DNA from 2 places in the Streptomyces sp. NPDC107581 genome. Region 1 is predicted to be linked to the other one. Evidence: riboswitches for the same ligand, from Rfam matches in the RefSeq annotation. Region 1 holds a riboswitch; the other holds the start of a gene.
What was found. A riboswitch is a leader RNA that binds a small molecule or an ion and turns the genes downstream of it on or off. The one in region 1 is predicted to bind cobalamin.
Positions count from the first base shown of each region.

Region 2: it holds a riboswitch for cobalamin, as region 1 does, so the genes downstream of both, ACZ7P3_RS16560 (cobalamin biosynthesis protein) here and nrdI (class Ib ribonucleoside-diphosphate reductase assembly flavoprotein NrdI) in region 1, are expected to answer to the same signal.

Region 1 is NZ_JBVKBH010000020.1:1,802-10,237, forward strand. It holds gene metE (5-methyltetrahydropteroyltriglutamate--homocysteine S-methyltransferase) at 1-1,841, shown strand, start outside; cobalamin riboswitch at 2,343-2,571, shown strand; gene nrdI (class Ib ribonucleoside-diphosphate reductase assembly flavoprotein NrdI) at 2,749-3,180, shown strand; gene nrdE (class 1b ribonucleoside-diphosphate reductase subunit alpha) at 3,138-5,345, shown strand; gene nrdF (class 1b ribonucleoside-diphosphate reductase subunit beta) at 5,377-6,399, shown strand; gene thiI (tRNA uracil 4-sulfurtransferase ThiI) at 6,411-7,697, shown strand; gene ACZ7P3_RS36885 (bifunctional 2-methylcitrate synthase/citrate synthase) at 7,705-8,436, opposite strand, start outside.
Region 2 is NZ_JBVKBH010000006.1:72,403-80,838, reverse strand. It holds gene cobN (cobaltochelatase subunit CobN) at 1-3,627, opposite strand, end outside; gene ACZ7P3_RS16565 (cobyric acid synthase) at 3,624-5,132, opposite strand; gene ACZ7P3_RS16560 (cobalamin biosynthesis protein) at 5,129-6,073, opposite strand; cobalamin riboswitch at 6,175-6,317, opposite strand; gene ACZ7P3_RS16555 (hypothetical protein) at 6,862-7,089, opposite strand; gene ACZ7P3_RS16550 (inorganic phosphate transporter) at 7,124-8,389, opposite strand.

The DNA.
Region 1 (8,436 bases):
CCCGGCCCGTGCTCGTGGGCCCCGTCACCTACCTGCTGCTCGCCAAGCCGGCCCCCGGGGTGGCCGCGGACTTCGATCCCCTCACCCTGCTGGACCGGCTGCTGCCGGTGTACGCCGAGGTCCTCGCCGACCTGCGGGCCGCAGGCGCCGAGTGGGTCCAGCTCGACGAGCCCGCTCTCGTGCAGGACCGCACCCCGGCCGAGCTGAACGCCGCCGCCCGCGCCTACCGTGACCTCGGCGCCCTGACCGACCGTCCGAAGCTGCTGGTGGCTTCGTACTTCGACCGTCTCGGGGACGCCCTGCCGGTGCTCGCCAAGGCCCCGGTCGACGGCCTCGCGCTGGACTTCACCGAGGCCGCCGCCGCCAACCTCGACGACCTCGCCGCGGCGGGCGGCCTGCCCGGCAAGCGCCTGGTGGCCGGTGTCGTCAACGGCCGCAACATCTGGGTCAACGACCTCGGCAAGTCCCTGGCCACGCTCGGTACGCTGCTGGGTCTGGCGGACCGGGTCGACGTGTCCGCCTCCTGCTCCCTCCTCCATGTGCCGCTGGACGCCGCGGCCGAGCGGGACATCGAGCCGCAGATCCTGCGCTGGCTGGCCTTCGCGAAGCAGAAGACGCGTGAGATCGTCACGCTCGCCAAGGGCCTCGCCCAGGGCACCGACACGATCGCCGCGGAACTCTCGGCGAACCGAGCCGACCTCGCGTCCCGTGAGAACTCTCCCATCACCCACGACCCTGCTGTCCGCGCCCGCACCGCCGCCGTCACCGAGACCGACGCGCGCCGTGCCCAGCCGTACTCCGAGCGCGCCGCCGCTCAGCGGGCCCACCTCGGTCTGCCCCTGCTGCCCACCACCACCATCGGCTCCTTCCCGCAGACCAGCGAGCTGCGTACCGCCCGCGCCGAGCTGCGTTCGGGCCGGATCGACACGGCTGAGTACGAGGAGCGCATCAAGGCGGAGATCCAGGAGGTGATCGCCTTCCAGGAGAAGGCGGGTCTGGACGTCCTGGTGCACGGCGAGCCCGAGCGCAACGACATGGTCCAGTACTTCGCGGAGCAGCTCACCGGCTACCTCGCCACCCAGCACGGCTGGGTGCAGTCCTACGGCACGCGGTACGTCCGGCCGCCGATCCTGGCCGGTGACATCTCGCGTCCGGAGCCCATGACGGTGCGCTGGACGGCCTACGCGCAGTCCCTCACCGGCCGCCCGGTCAAGGGCATGCTGACCGGGCCGGTCACCATGCTCGCCTGGTCCTTCGTCCGGGACGACCAGCCCCTCGGCGACACCGCCCGGCAAGTCGCCCTCGCCCTGCGCGACGAGGTGACCGGTCTGGAGGCGGCCGGCACCTCGGTGATCCAGGTGGACGAGCCCGCGCTGCGCGAGACGCTCCCCCTGCGCGCCGCCGACCGGCCCGCGTACCTGGACTGGGCCACGGAAGCCTTCCGCCTCACCACCAGCGGGGTGCGTCCGGACACTCAGATCCACACGCACATGTGCTACGCCGAGTTCGGTGACATCGTCCAGGCGATCGACGACCTCGATGCCGATGTCATCAGCCTGGAGGCGGCCCGCTCCCACATGCAGGTCGCCCGCGAACTCGCCGATCACGGTTATCCCCGTGAGGCGGGACCCGGCGTCTACGACATCCACTCCCCCCGCGTCCCGAGCGCCGAGGAGGCCGCAGAACTGCTGCGCACCGGCCTGAAGGCCATCCCCGCCGAGCGGCTGTGGGTCAACCCGGACTGCGGCCTGAAGACCCGTGGCTGGCCCGAGACCCGGGCCTCCCTGGAGAACCTGGTGGCCGCCGCTCGTACGGTCCGCGGCGAGCTGCCCGCCTCCTGACCCGACGCCGGTATCGCTCCGGGCCGGGGCGCCACAAGCGCCCCGGCCCTTGCGCGACCTCCGGGGCGGAACCACGAGGGGGCACGTCGGTGCAACACGAACCGCGGCGGGTCGTGGTCGACGGCAGGCCCATGGTCGTGTCATCCATCAAGGGCTTCGAAAGCCTGCAAGCCCTGCGCCGGCAGCTGGGCAGCCGCCGCCGGAATGCGCGCTGCGTGACGCGCTCGTCGACATGACCCAGTTCCCGGACACCCTCGCCGAGGCACTCGGCGGGGACAACGGCGCGGAATCGCCGAACGCTCCGGCACCGCCCGGCCGCGCCGAACGCGCCGAACGCGCCGCCGGCATACGCGAGCGGGCCGGCCGCGTACGCGTCATCGCCGGCGCGGGACGCGCGGCGAGCACCCGCCGTCCCAGCACCCCCAGGCAGAACTTAGGTATACCTAACTTTCTTCGCCGACACAACATCTGGGTTGTGCACGTGGCCGACGTTCTAGATGTAGTGTTGGTCGTGCTGGTGGTTCGCCAAGCACTGCTGTGCCTGGCGAGGCAAGAGGGAACCCGGTGGGAATCCGGGGCTGCCCCGCAGCGGTGAGCGGAAACGACCGCCGTCACAAGCACTGGGTCCGACGAACAGGGCCCGGGAAGCGACGGCCAGTAGGTGTCCTCGCCTGTCACAGGCATGAACGCGTCCGCGAGTCCGAAGACCTGCCACCGGTGCGTGCACCGAAGAGCGGTGCACGCGCTCCGAGGCCCCGAGGGAGGGCCGCGTGGCTGCCGCACGGACCCAGGGTCTGGTGTGCCCGCTTGTGCCGCCACCCCACGCTCCGCCGTACGCGCCGCAACGCTCCTCCCCTTCCGGTCCTCGAAAACCGCTACGGGAACGAGCGAGAGGAGGCGGCGACCGTTGAGCGGTCTCGTGTATTTCTCCAGCGTCTCGGAGAACACCAAACGCTTCGTGGAGAAGCTGGGCCTGCCCGCCACACGGATCCCCCTGCACCCGCACCGCGAGGGCATGCCCCGGGTCACCGAGCCGTACGTGCTGATCGTGCCGACCTACGGCGGCGGTGAGCGCGCGGGCGCGGTCCCCAAACAGGTGATCCGCTTTCTGAACATCGAGGCCAACCGCGCACTGCTGCGCGGGGTCATCGCGTCCGGCAACACCAACTTCGGTGCCGACTACTGCCTGGCCGGACGGGTCGTCTCGGCCAAGTGCCGGGTTCCGGAGCTGTACCGGTTCGAACTGCTGGGCACGGACCGCGACGTCCGCGCCGTGAGGGAAGGACTGCACACGTTTTGGACACGACACTCGTCGACGGCGGGACGGCCGGCGGCATGAACACCCTCACCACAGCGGTCACGGCCCCCGCGGCCCAGCGCGAGTCGGTCGGCACGCGCAAGGACTACCACGCGCTGAACGCCATGCTGAACATGTACGACTGCGACGGCCGCATCCAGTTCGACAAGGACCGCGAGGCGGTCCGGCAGTACTTCGTCCAGCACGTCAATCCGAACACGGTGGTCTTCCCGACGCTGAGGGAGAAGATCTCCTACCTGATCGAGAACGACTACTACGAGGAGGCGCCGATCCGGCGCTACGACTGGGAGTTCGTCGAGGGTCTGTACCGGCAGGCGTACGCACACGAGCACCGCTTCCGCACCTTCCTCGGTGCGTTCAAGTACTACACGTCGTACACCCTGAAGACCTTCGACGGCTCCCGCTATCTGGAGCGGTACGAGGACCGGGTCGTGGCCACCGCCCTCTTCCTCGGTGCCGGGGACGAGGCGCTGGCCTCGCGGCTGGTCGACGAGATGATGACCGGGCGCTTCCAGCCGGCGACCCCGACCTTCCTCAACGCGGGCAAGGCGCAGCGCGGTGAGCTGGTCTCCTGCTTCCTGCTCCGTGTCGAGGACAACCTGGAGTCCATCGGCCGTGGCATCAACTCCGCGCTCCAGCTGTCCAAGCGCGGCGGGGGCGTGGCGCTGCTGCTGACGAACCTGCGCGAGCAGGGCGCCCCGATCAAGAAGATCGAGAACCAGGCCTCCGGCGTCGTGCCGGTGATGAAGCTGCTGGAGGACTCCTTCTCCTACGCCAACCAGCTCGGCGCACGGCAGGGCGCGGGAGCCGTGTACCTGCACGCGCACCACCCGGACATCATGCGGTTCCTGGACACCAAGCGGGAGAACGCGGACGAGAAGATCCGCATCAAGACGCTCTCCCTGGGCGTCGTCGTCCCCGACATCACCTTCGAACTGGCCAAGCGCAACGAGGACATGCACCTGTTCTCGCCGTACGACGTCGAGCGCGAGTACGGAAGGCCGCTGTCCGACCTGTCCGTCAGCGAGCACTACGACGACCTGGTCGCCAACCCGCGCATCCGCAGGACCACGCTCAGCGCCCGCGAGTTCTTCAAGACGATCGCGGAGCTGCAGTTCGAGTCCGGCTATCCGTATCTGCTGTTCGAGGACACGGTGAACCGGGCCAACCCGATCCCGGGCTGGATCAACATGTCCAACCTGTGCTCGGAAATCCTCCAGGTGAACACCCCGAGCACCTACGACGCCTCGCTCGGGTACCAGACGGTCGGCCGGGACATCTCCTGCAACCTGGGATCGCTGAACATCGCCGCCGCGATGGCCTCCCCCGGCCTCGGCCCGACGGTGGAGACCGCGGTCCGCGGCCTGACGTCCGTCTCCGACCAGTCGCACATCGACGCGGTGCCGTCCGTCGCCCACGGCAACGACCTGTCGCACTCCATCGGTCTCGGCCAGATGAACCTGCACGGCTACCTCGCCTCGCAGCGCATCCACTACGGCAGCGAGGAGGGCGTCGACTTCACGAACATGTACTTCTACGCCGTCGCCTACCACGCCCTGCGCGCCTCGAACCGTATCGCCGTCGAACGCGGCACGGCGTTCGACGGCTTTGCAGCCACCGCGTACGCCGACGGCTCGTACTTCGACAAGTACACCGAGCGGCTGTGGGAGCCGGCCACCGAGCGGGTGCGGGCCCTGTTCGCCGAGGCCGGCGTGCGGCTGCCCACGCGGGAGGACTGGCAGGAGCTGAAGGAATCCGTCCGCGAGCACGGCATCTACAACCAGTACCTCCAGGCCGTGCCGCCCACCGGGTCCATCAGCTACATCAACGACTCCACCGCCTCCATCCACCCGATCGCCTCCAAGGTGGAGATCCGCAAGGAGGGCAAGCTCGGCCGCGTCTACTACCCGGCGCCGCACATGGACAACGACAACCTGGAGTACTTCCAGGACGCGTACGAGATCGGCCACGAGAAGATCATCGACACCTACGCGGCAGCCACCCAGCACGTCGACCAGGGCCTGAGCTGCACCCTCTTCTTCCGTGACACGGCGACCACCCGCGATCTGAACAAGGCGCAGATCCACGCCTGGCGCAAGGGCATCAAGACGCTCTACTACATCCGGCTGCGCCAGGAGGCCCTGGAGGGCACCGAGATCGAGAACTGCCTGTCCTGCGCCCTGTGACCGCCCCCGCCCACCATCCGAAAGCACCTCGATGACCACCACCCCCGTACCGTCGGCCGATGTCTCGGTCACTCCTCCGTCCTACCGGCACGATCCGGCCGCCCGGCTGCGCCCGGTCAACTGGAACCGGGTCACCGACGAGAAGGACCTGGAGGTCTGGAACCGCCTCACCGCCAACTTCTGGCTGCCTGAGAAGGTGCCGCTGTCCAACGACGTGGGCGCGTGGCAGCAGCGGCTCACCGCCGGGGAACGCACCCTCACCATGCGGGTGTTCACCGGCCTGACCATGCTGGACACCGTGCAGGCCACCGTCGGCGAGATCGTGCAGATCCAGGACGCCCGCACCGAACACGAGGAGGCGGTGTACACGAACATCGCCTTCATGCAGGCCGTCCATGCCCGCAGCTACTCCTCGGTGTTCTCCACCCTCTCCAACACCCCGGAGATCGACGACGCCTACCAGTGGGCGGTCGCCAACGACGTCCTCCAGCAGCGCTGCAAGACAGTACTGCAGCACTACTACGGCGACGACCCGCTGAAGCGGAAGGTCGCCTCGACACTGCTGTCCTCCCTGCTGCTGTACGCGGGCTTCTACCTGCCGCTGCACTTCTCCACGCACGCGCTGCTCACCAACACCGCCGACATGATCCGCCTGATCCTGCGCGACAAGGCGGTGCACGGCTACTACTCCGGCTACAAGTACCAGCGCGGCCTGGAGAAGCGGACACCGGCCGAGCAGGAGGAGATGCGCGTCTTCACCCACGAGCTGTTGGAGGAGCTCTACCAGCTGGAGCTGCAGTACTCGGGCGAGTTGTACGAGCCGCTCGGGCTGATGGACGACGTGGCCGTCTTCGTCCGGTACAACGCCAACAAGGCGCTGATGAACCTGGGTTACCCGGCCCGCTTCGGCGCGGACGAGACCGAGGTCAACCCGGAGATCCTGGCGGCGCTGTCACCGGGCGCGGACGAGAACCACGACTTCTTCTCCGGCTCCGGATCCTCCTACGTCATGGGCAAGGCGGAGGACACCGCCGACGACGACTGGAACTTCTGAGAGGGCGACACATGTCCATCGAACCCCGCGTGCCCGCTTCCCGGGCCTCATCCGGTGATACGTCCGCCGCGTACAGCACCTGCGTACTGCTCAAACACGGCGAGATCTTCCTCAAGGGCCGCAACCGCCACCGGTTCACCGAGCGGCTCCACGACAACCTGCGCGTCGCGATGCGCGGAATCGGCGGCTCGACCTGGATCAAGACCGCCCAGAACGTCACCGTGCTGGGCGGCCAGGTACCCCGGGACGCACTGGTGGAGCGGGCACGCACGGTGATCGGCTTCAACTCCGTCGAGCCGGCCGTACGCGTGCCCAGCGATCTGGAGGACATCACCCGAGCGGCCGTCGACGCGCTGCGCGCAGCCGTCGCCGGGCGAGCCGGGCTCACTTTCGCCGTCCGCGCCAAGCGGCGGGACAAACGGTTCCCGCTGACCTCGTCCCAGGTGGACGCGTATCTCGGGGCCCGGATTCTGGAGGACGTCGCCGGGCTGCGGGTCGACCTCGCCCGGCCGGACGTCCTCCTGACCGTGGAGATCGACCGCAAGGAGACCTACCTGTCCCGGGAGCGACTTCCCGGTCTGAGCGGGCTGCCCGTCGGGGCCAGCGGCCGTGCCCTGGTACTGCTGTCCGGCGGCTACGACTCGCCCGTGGCCGCCCATCGGGCCATGCGACGTGGCCTGGCCTGCGACTTCGTACACTTCAACGGCGCCCCGTACACGAACCCGTCGTCCGTGTACAAGGCGTACGCCCTGGCCCGCGAGCTCAACCGCTACCAGCCGCCCGGCCGACTGCACGTCATCGCGCTCGGCAAGGCCCAGAAGCAGCTCGCCGTGGCCGGCGCGGGACGGCTGCAGGTCGTCGCCCAGCGGCGGCTGATGGTGCGCACCGCCTCCGCGCTGGCCGCCCGCACCGGCGCCCAGGCACTGGTGACGGGTGACAGCCTGGGCCAGGTGGCCAGCCAGACCCTGGCCAACCTGGTCGCGGTGGACGAGGCCGCGGCGCTGCCCGTGCTGCGTCCCCTGATCGGCTGGGAGAAGCAGGAGATCATCGACGAGGCCAGAACGATCGGGACCGCGGACATCTCGGTCCTGCCCGACGAGGACTGCTGCAGTCTGCTCGCCCCGCCCCGCGTCAGCACCCGCGCGCGACTGCCCCACCTGCGCTCGGTCGAGCAGCGCCTCGACCTGGACGAGGTGGTCGAGGCGCTGCTCGGTTCCTTGCAGGTCCTCCTCCCCGGGACGGAGGAAGAGGAGCCGGTCGCCGTGGGCAACAGCTGTCCTGCGCCGGCACCTGCCTGACGGCGGGCTAGGAGGCGCTCGGCACCGGTCGCTGGCCCGGACCGTCGTACGAGGCCAGCGGCCGGATGAGGGCGTTGTGCGCGAGCTGCTCGGTGATGTGGGCGGTCCAGCCGGTGATACGGCTCATCACGAAGACCGGTGTGAAGGCCGGGGTGTCGAAGCCCATCAGGTGGTAGGCGAGCCCGGCCGGGTAGTCCAGGTTCGGATGAATGCCCTTTCGGCTCGCCATGGCATGGCGCAGGGACGCGTGGAGGGTGGCAAGGCGCGTCACCTCCGGGTCGGCGGCTCGGGCCACCAGACGGTCCAGCGCATCCTGCATGATCGGTACGCGCGAGTCGCCGTGCTTGTAGACGCGGTGACCGAAGCCCATGATCTTCCGCTTGGTGGCCAGCGCCTCGTCCAGCCACTCCTCGGCCCGGGCGGGGTCGCCGATCTCCTCCAGCATGTGCATCACGGCCTCGTTGGCGCCGCCGTGCAGCGGGCCCTTGAGGGCGCCGATGGCGGCGGTGACCGCGCTGTAGAGGTCGGAGAGGGTGGAGGTGACCACGCGGGCGGTGAACGTCGAGGCGTTGAAGCTGTGTTCGGCGTACAGCACGAGGGAGATCTCGAAGCACCGGACCACATCGGGGTCGGGCACGCTGCCGAAGCACATGTGGAAGAAGTTCTCGGCGTAGCCGAGCTCGGGGTCCGGGGAGATCGGGTCCAGGCCCCGGCGGCGGCGCTGATCGGCGGCCACCAC
Region 2 (8,436 bases), on a different contig from region 1:
GGTGGCGCGCAGCCGCTCCAGCGTCTCCGCGTCCGGCTCGGCCCACAGCCCGCGGTCCGCCGCCTCCAGGAGCCGCTCGGTGATGCCCCGCAGGGCCCACGGGTTGGACTTCTTCATGAAGTCCCGGTTCTCCGGGTCGAAGACGTACTCCGCGCTGAGCTTCTCGTACATCCAGTCGTCGACCACGCCCGCCGTGGCGTCGTAGCCGAACAGGTAGTCCACGGTCGCCGCCATCTCGAAGGCGCCCTTGTACCCGTGCCGGCGCATGGCCGCCATCCAGCGCGGGTTGACCACACGGGCACGGAAGACCCGGTGCGTCTCCTCGCCCAGCGTGCGGGTCTTCACCTGGTCCGGCACGGCGCTGTCACCCACGTACGCCTCGGGGCTGGCGCCGGTCAGATGGCGCACCATGGCGACCATGCCGCCGTGGTACTGGAAGTAGTCGTCGGCGTCGACCAGGTCGTGCTCGCGGGTGTCGACGTTCTTCGCCGCCACCGCGATCCGCCGGAACGCGGTCTCCATGTCCCCGCGCGCCGCCCGCCCGTCCAGCCCGCGCCCGTACGCGTACCCGCCCCACACCGCGTACACCTCGGCGAGGTCGGCGTCGGAGCGCCAGTTGCGGGCGTCGATCAGCGGCAGCAGACCGGCGCCGTACGCCCCCGGCTTCGAGCCGAAGACACGGGCCGTCGCGCGCCGCCGGTCACCGTGCTCGGCGGTGTCCTCGTCGGCGTGCGCCTTCACGAAGTTCTGCCCGGCCGGCTCGTCCAGCTCGGCCACCGCCCGCACCGCGTCGTCGATCAGCCCGACCACGTGCGGGAACGCGTCCCGGAAGAAGCCGGAGATGCGGACCGTGACGTCGATGCGCGGCCGCCCCAGCTCCGCCGGGGGGATCACCTCGAAGCCCGTCACCCGGCGCGAGGCGTCGTCCCACACCGGGCGGCAGCCCAGCAGCGCCAGGATCTCGGCGATGTCGTCGCCCTGGGTGCGCATCGCCGATGTGCCCCACACCGTCAGCCCGACCGACCGCGGGTACTCCCCGGTGTCCTGCAGATACCGCTGCACGAGCGAGTCGGCGAGCGACTGGCCGACCTCCCAGCTCAGCCGGGAGGGGATGGCCTTGGGGTCGACCGAGTAGAAGTTCCGGCCGGTCGGCAGCACGTTGACCAGACCGCGGGTCGGTGAACCGGACGGGCCCGCCGGGACGTAACCGCCGTTCAGCGCCTTGAGGATGTGAGCGATCTCGTCGGTGGTGCGGGCGAGCCGGGGAACCACCTCGGTGCAGGCGAACTCCAGTACGGTGACCGCGTCCGGCAGCTCGGTGCCCAGCACCTCACGGACGAGCGGCGCGCTCTCGGCGACCGCCCAGCCGCGGGCCTCCATGCCCTCCGCGATCCGCCGGCACAGGTGCTCCAGCAGGTCGATCGCGTCGGCGGCCGTGCGGGCGGGGCCCTCGGCCAGATCCGTCAGCTCGACGGGCACCTTCACCGGGGCCCCCGGCTCGGCGAGCAACTCCTTCTCCACGAGCCCGAAGTGCCCGGCCAGCGCGGCCCGCAGCCCCGGCAGCGCGTTCGCCTGCCCGCCCCACACCTGCGAGGCGCGCAGCACGGCCAGGACCAGGTTCACCCGCGGCTCGGCCTCCGGCCCGCCGCCGAGGATGTGCAGGCCGTCCCGGATCTGCACGTCCTTGATCTCGCACAGATAGCCGTCGATGTGCATGACGAACTGGTCGAAGTCGTCGTCGCCCGGCTGCTCGTCCACGTGCAGGTCGTGGTGCAGCTCGGCGGCCTTGACCAGCGTCCAGATCTGCGCCCGTACGGCCGGCGCCTTCGTCGGGTCCAGGTCGGAGACGAGCGCGTACTCGTCCAGCAGCTGCTCCAGCTTGGCCAGGTCCCCGTAGGTGTCGGCGCGCGCCATCGGCGGCACCAGGTGGTCGACCACCGTGGCGTGCCCGCGCCGCTTGGCCTGGGTGCCCTCGCCGGGGTCGTTGACGATGAACGGGTAGACGAGGGGGAGGTCGCCGAGGACGGCGTCCGGGGCGCAGACCCTGGACAGGCCGAGGCCCTTGCCCGGCAGCCACTCCATCGTGCCGTGCTTGCCCATGTGCACGATCGCGTCCGCGCCGAAGCCCCCCTCCGACGGTGCGGCCGCCAGCCAGCGGTAGGCCGCCATGTAGTGGTGGGAGGGCGGCATGTCGGGGTCGTGGTAGATCGCGATCGGGTTCTCGCCGAAGCCGCGCGGCGGCTGGATCATCACGACGACGTTCCCGAACTGCAGGGAGGCGAGGACGATGTCGTCGCCGTCCACGTACAGGCTGCCCGGCGGCTCGCCCCACGCCTGGAGCATGGCGTCCCGCAGCTCGGGGTCGAGCCGGTCGAACCAGGCCCGGTAGTCGGCCAGCGGCACCCGCGCGGGCGCCACGCGCAGCTGCTCCTCGGTGAGCCACTCGACGTCGTGCCCGCCGGCCCCGATCAGCCGGTGGATCAGCTCGTCGCCGTTGTCGGGGTACTCGGTGAGGCCGTAGCCGGCTTCCCTGAGGGCGTCCAGGACCCGCACCGCCGACGCGGGCGTGTCCAGGCCCACCGCGTTGCCGACGCGCGAGTGCTTGGTCGGGTACGCGGTGAAGACGAGCGCGAGCTTCTTGTCGGCGTTCGCCTTGTGCCGCAGCCGCGCGTGCCGTACGGCGATTCCGGCCACGCGCCCGGCCCGCTCGGGGTCGGCGGCATAGACCGGCACGTCGTCCGGACCCTGCTCCTTGAAGGAGAACGGCACCGTGATCAGGCGCCCGTCGAACTCCGGGATCGCGACCTGCATCGCCGCGTCCATGGGGGACAGGGCGGCGTCGGACTCCTCCCAGGCGCTCTTCGAGGAGGTCAGGCACAGCCCCTGCAGGACGGGCACGTCGAGGTCGGCGAGCGCCCCGATGTCCCAGGCCTCCTCGTCGCCGCCCGCCGAGGCCTCGGAGGCGTGCGTGCCGCCGGCGGCGAGGACGGTGGCCACCAGGGCGTCGGTCCGGCCGAGGATCTCGTACAGCCCGGCGTCCGCGTCGCGCAGCGAACCGCAGTACACGGGAAGGGCGTTGGCGCCGTGCGCCTCGATCGCCTCGCACAGCGTGTCCACGAAGGCGGTGTTGCCGCTCAGCTCGTGGGCCCGGTAGAAGAGCACGCCGACGGTGGGGCGGCCCTCGACGAGGTCACGCCCGCCGTGCACCCCGAACTCCGGCATCTTCCGCGGTTCCTCGAACCCCTCGCCGGTCAGCAGCACCGTGTCGGAGAGGAACCGGGCCAGCTCGGTCAGGTTCGCGGGCCCGCCCTCGACCAGGTACTTCAGCGCCTCCGCCACGACGCCCGCCGGAACGGACGACTCGGCCATCAGCTCGGCGTCCGGCACGGCCTCGCCGCCCAGCAGCACGGTCGGGATCCCGGACGCCTTCAGCGCGGCGAGCCCGTCCTCCCAGGCACGCTTACCGCCCAGCAGCCGTACGACGGCGATACCCGAGCCCTCGATCAGACCCGGCAGTTCCCCGGCCACGTCGACCCGGGTCGGGTTGCCGATCCGGTACCCGGCGCCGGAGGCCCGGGCCGCCAGCAGATCGGTGTCGGCGGTCGACAACAACAACACTGTGCTCATGCGGGCGCTCCCGGTGGAATGAAAGGCAGTCCTTGCGGCGCGCCCGACTCGATGAGCCGCCAGAGCGCGTCCGTGTCCGCGTGCTGTTCGATCAGGTCGCCGAGCCGGTCGAGCTGCTCCTCGCGCAGCGCGGCGAAGCATGTGTCCGGGGCCGGCACGAACCGGCGGCCCGCGGCGGCCGCCACCTCGCGCAGGAAGGCCCGGCGGAAGCCGTCCGACTCCAGCGAGCCGTGCCAGTGCGTGCCCCAGGCCGGGCCGACCCGGCAGCCGTCCAGGAAGGGCTCTCCGCCCGTCACTTCGGCGACCCCGTGGTGGATCTCGTACCCCTCGACCCGCTCGCCGAGGGCTTCGCCGGTGGGCCGGGTGAGGGTCTTCTCCCGGGCGAATTTCACGCGCACCGGGAGCACCCCGAGGCCCCGGACCTGCCCGGCGCGCGACTCGACCTCGTCCTCGATGTGCTCGCCGAGGATCTGGAAGCCGCCGCAGATGCCGAGGACCGGCCGCCCCTCGGCGGCCCGGCGCACGAGCGCCTCCGCCAGGCCCCGTTCCCGCAGCCACTCCAGCGCCCGTACGGTCCCGCGCGTACCCGGGACCACCACGAGGTCGGCGTCCGCCAGCTCCTCCGGCCGGTCCACGAACCGCACCACGACGCCCGGTTCGGCGGCCAGCGCGTCCACGTCCGTGAAGTTCGACATCAGCGGGATCGCGCAGACGGCGACCCGCAGGACGTCCTCGCCGAGCGGAGGCGTCACGGCCGACTCCCGGACCGTGCCCCGCAGGGACACCCGCAGCCCGTCCTCCTCGTCGATGCCGAGCCCGTGCCGGAACGGCAGCACGCCGTAGGTGCGCCGCCCGGTGAGACCGTGCAGCATCTCCAGCCCCGGCTCCAGCAGGCCGACGTCGCCGCGGAACTTGTTCACCAGGAAGCCGGCGACCAGCTCCTGGTCCTGCGGTGAGAGCAGGGCGAGCGTCCCGAAGAAGGAGGCGAAGACGCCACCCCGGTCGATGTCGCCGACGACGAGCACGGGCAGCCGCGCGCCCCGCGCGATCCCCATGTTCACGATGTCGGTCCGCCGCAGATTGATCTCCGCGGGCGAACCGGCCCCCTCACAGATCACCGCGTCATACGTGCCCCGCAACTCGGCCAGACAGTCCAGGACCGTGCCGAGGAGCCGCTGCTGGCGCCCTCCGTGGTAGCCGCGTGCGCTCATCTCGCCCACCGGCCTGCCCAGCAGCACCACCTGGCTGCTCTGCTCACCGCCCGGCTTGAGCAGCACGGGGTTCATCAGCGCGGTCGGCTCGACGCGGCAGGCCTGGGCCTGCATCGCCTGCGCCCGGCCGATCTCGGCACCCTCCCGTGTCACGAACGAGTTGAGGGACATGTTCTGCGCCTTGAAGGGCGCGACCTTCACGCCCTGGCGCACCAGCCACCGGCAGATCCCGGCCGTCACGACGCTCTTGCCGGCGTCGGAGGTGGTGCCGGCGACGAGGAGACCACCGTTCACTTCCCACGTCCCTTCACGAGTCGGCGCGCGGCGAGGGTGACGCCGAGCGCGAGCAGGCCGACGCGGCGGGAGAGCCGTACGGCCCGGTCGATGTCGGTGACCCGGACGGCCCGCCCGGTGTCCCCGTTGAGGACGGGCCGGTGCTCGACGCGCCCGCCGTAGGAGAGCGTCCCGCCCAGCCGCACGCCGAGCGCGCCCGCGAACGAGGCTTCGACGGGCCCGGCGTTGGGGCTCGGGTGCTTGCGGGCGTCGGCCTGCCAGGCGCGCAGGGCGCCGCGGGGGTCGGGTCCGGCCGCGGCGGCGAGTACGGCGGTCAGCCGCGCCCCCGGCCAGCCGGCCACGTCGTCGAGGCGGGCCGAGGCCCAGCCGTAGCGCCGGAAGCGGGCCGACCTGTGCCCCACCATCGCATCCAGGGTGTTGACGGCCCGGAACCCGAGCAGCCCCGGCACCCCGCCGCCCGCACCCCACACCAGCGCGCCCACCACGGCGTCGGAGGTGTTCTCGGCGACCGACTCCACGACGGCGCGGGCGATCCCGTCCGCGTCCAGGGCCTGCGGATCCCGGCCGCACAGATGCGGCAGCCGCGCACGTGCCGCCTCGATGTCCCCGGCCTCCAGGGCGCGCCCGACGGTCCGGGCCTCCCGGGCCAGCGAAGTACCCCCGACGACCGCCCAGGTGGCGGCGCCGGCCAGTGCGGCGGAGGCGACGGGGGAGCGGCGTACGGCCCGTTCGGCGACGGCCCCCAGGGCGACGGCGCCGCCGGCGCACACGGCGGTGTGCAGGGCGCCCCAGCCGCGGTGGTCGCGCCACAGCACGCGTTCCACGGCTGCGGCCGCGCGCCCGAACGCGGCGACCGGATGCCCGCGGCGCGGATCGCCGAGAAGGAGATCGCCGAGAAGGCCGGCGGCGGCGCCGTACGCGTACGAGCGATCGGCACCCATCGGCTCAGCCGGCCGTGAGGTCAGGGGCGGGCCTGGTACTGGTCCTCGATCGGCAGCCGAGCATGGCGATATGTGTCCTCACTCAGGGTGTCCACGCCCTGGTCCGACGAGACCGGCGGTGAGAGTTCCTGGCTCCCGGGGTGTTCTTCCCCGGTGACAGTGGCGGGACCGCGCCGGATTCGCACCGGCTTCCTCTTCTGCCGCCGTACATGGCGTGGGCAGTCCACCACGCACTCGGAAGAGCCGTCAACTTGCCTTTGACCAGGGACGGCGGACTGTGCTGAGCCCCACATCGGCAGCGCGCCCGACCGCGCCGGAGGACCGGATTGCGGTGAATTCCCCTCCTCTCGGGCGGCGTTCGCGCATCCCTCCGGTACCCACGGACCGTGAGGATCAGCAAGAGGGCGTACGTCTCATACGGGATGGAACGGACGCGGGAGGAGACACGAGGAGACGCGAGGCGGCGCACGCGGGCGAGATGCCGCTGGACGACGGCCAGGTCGTCCAACTGGGGGGCGGGCGAGGGCCCGCCGGAGCGCAGTGGGTCTCGCGCGAGCGCGGCGGGCCTCTCGCGGGAGCGCAGTGGGTCTCGCGGGGCGGCGCGACGGCGGAGGCCGCCCCGGACACACGGCGACCGCCCTGCCGGGTCGCCCACTGGGGGCTCGGCAGGGCGGTCCGGGACCGTCCGGCCCGCGCGGACGCGGACCTTTCGAAGGTCAGGCCTCGGTGACGATCAAGAGGTCGGGCCTCGGTCACGCAAGAGGTCGGGCCTCGGTCACGATCACAGGTCAGGCCTTGGCCACGATCAGATAGAACCCGTACGCCACCGCGGCCGCACAGGTCGCGAAGCACACATAGGCACCGGTCACCGCCAGCGCGGCGGAGTCGCCCTGCGCGGCGGCCTTCTCGCGCCGCGCCAGGCCGTTGACGCCGAGGGTGAACAGGGCCACCAGGCCCACCGTGAACACGAGGCTGACGCCGAAGACGGAGCCGAGGGCCGCCCAGTCGATCTTCATGGGGATGCTTCCTTCAGGTACCGGGTGCTCGGGGTCAGACGGCGGCGGCCGGCGGGGCCGGCTCGGTGGCGGCGGCGGGAGCCGGGACGGCGGCGGCCGGAGCCGGGATGGTGGCCGTCAGGTCCTCGGTGACGACGCCCGCGGGGGGCGGGGTCACCGCGGCGATGGCGGTGGTCACCACGCCGGCCGGCTCGGCGTCGTCAGCGGGCACGACGCTGGTGTGGTCGACGACCTCGCGGCGGGAGAACTTCCAGATCGCGGCGCTGGCGCCGACGAGGAAGACGGCGACGACCGCGGTGCCCCAGTCGCCGAGGTCCGTGACGGACTCGGCGCCCGCGCCGACCAGCGCGGCGGCCGGGAGGGTGAGCACCCAGGCGACGACCATGCGGGTCGCGGTGGACCAGCGGACCACACCGCCCTTGCGGCCGAGGCCCGCGCCCATCACCGAGCCGGAGACGACATGGGTGGTGGAGAGGGAGAAGCCGAGGTGCGAGGAGGCCAGGATGGCCGTGGCCGCGCTGGTCTGGGCGGCGAAGCCCTGTCGCGGCTCCAGGTCGGTCAGGCCCTTGCCCATGGTGCGGATGATGCGCCAGCCGCCGATGTAGGTGCCGAGCGCGATGGCCATGCCGGCGGAGAGGATGACCCAGGTGGGAGGGTTGGAGCCGGGGGCGATCGCACCGCCCGCGATCAGCGCGAGGGTGATGATGCCCATCGTCTTCTGCGCGTCGTTGGTGCCGTGGGCGAGGGAGACCAGGCCGGCGGAGGCGATCTGCCCGGCGCGGTAGCCCTTGCGGGTGGCCTCGCCCTCGGCGCCCCGGCCGATGCCGTAGGAGAACCGGGTGGCGAGCAGTGCCGCGAGACCGGCCACGACCGGGGCGGCGACCGCCGGGAGCAGCACCTTGGTGATCAGGACGTCACCGTGGACGGCGCCGAGGCCCGCGGAGGCGACGGTGGCGCCGATCAGTCCGCCCATCAGGGCGTGCGAGGAACTGGAGGGCAGGCCCACGAGCCAGGTCACCAGGTTCCAGAGGATCGCGCCGACCAGGGCGGCGAAGATGACCTCGGGCCGGATGCCGTTCTCGTCGACGAGTCCCTTGGAGATCGTGTTGGCGACCTCCACGGAGAGGAAGGCGCCCACAAGGTTGAGGGCGGCGGACATGGCCACCGCGACCTTGGGCTTGAGCGCACCGGTCGAGATGGTCGTGGCCATCGCGTTGGCGGTGTCGTGAAAACCGTTCGTGAAATCAAACGCGAGTGCGGTCACCACCACAATCGCGAGGATCAGCGAGAAGTTTTCCATTTACCCAGGCAATCATTCGAGGTCATTGGCTGTTGGACCGTAGGCAA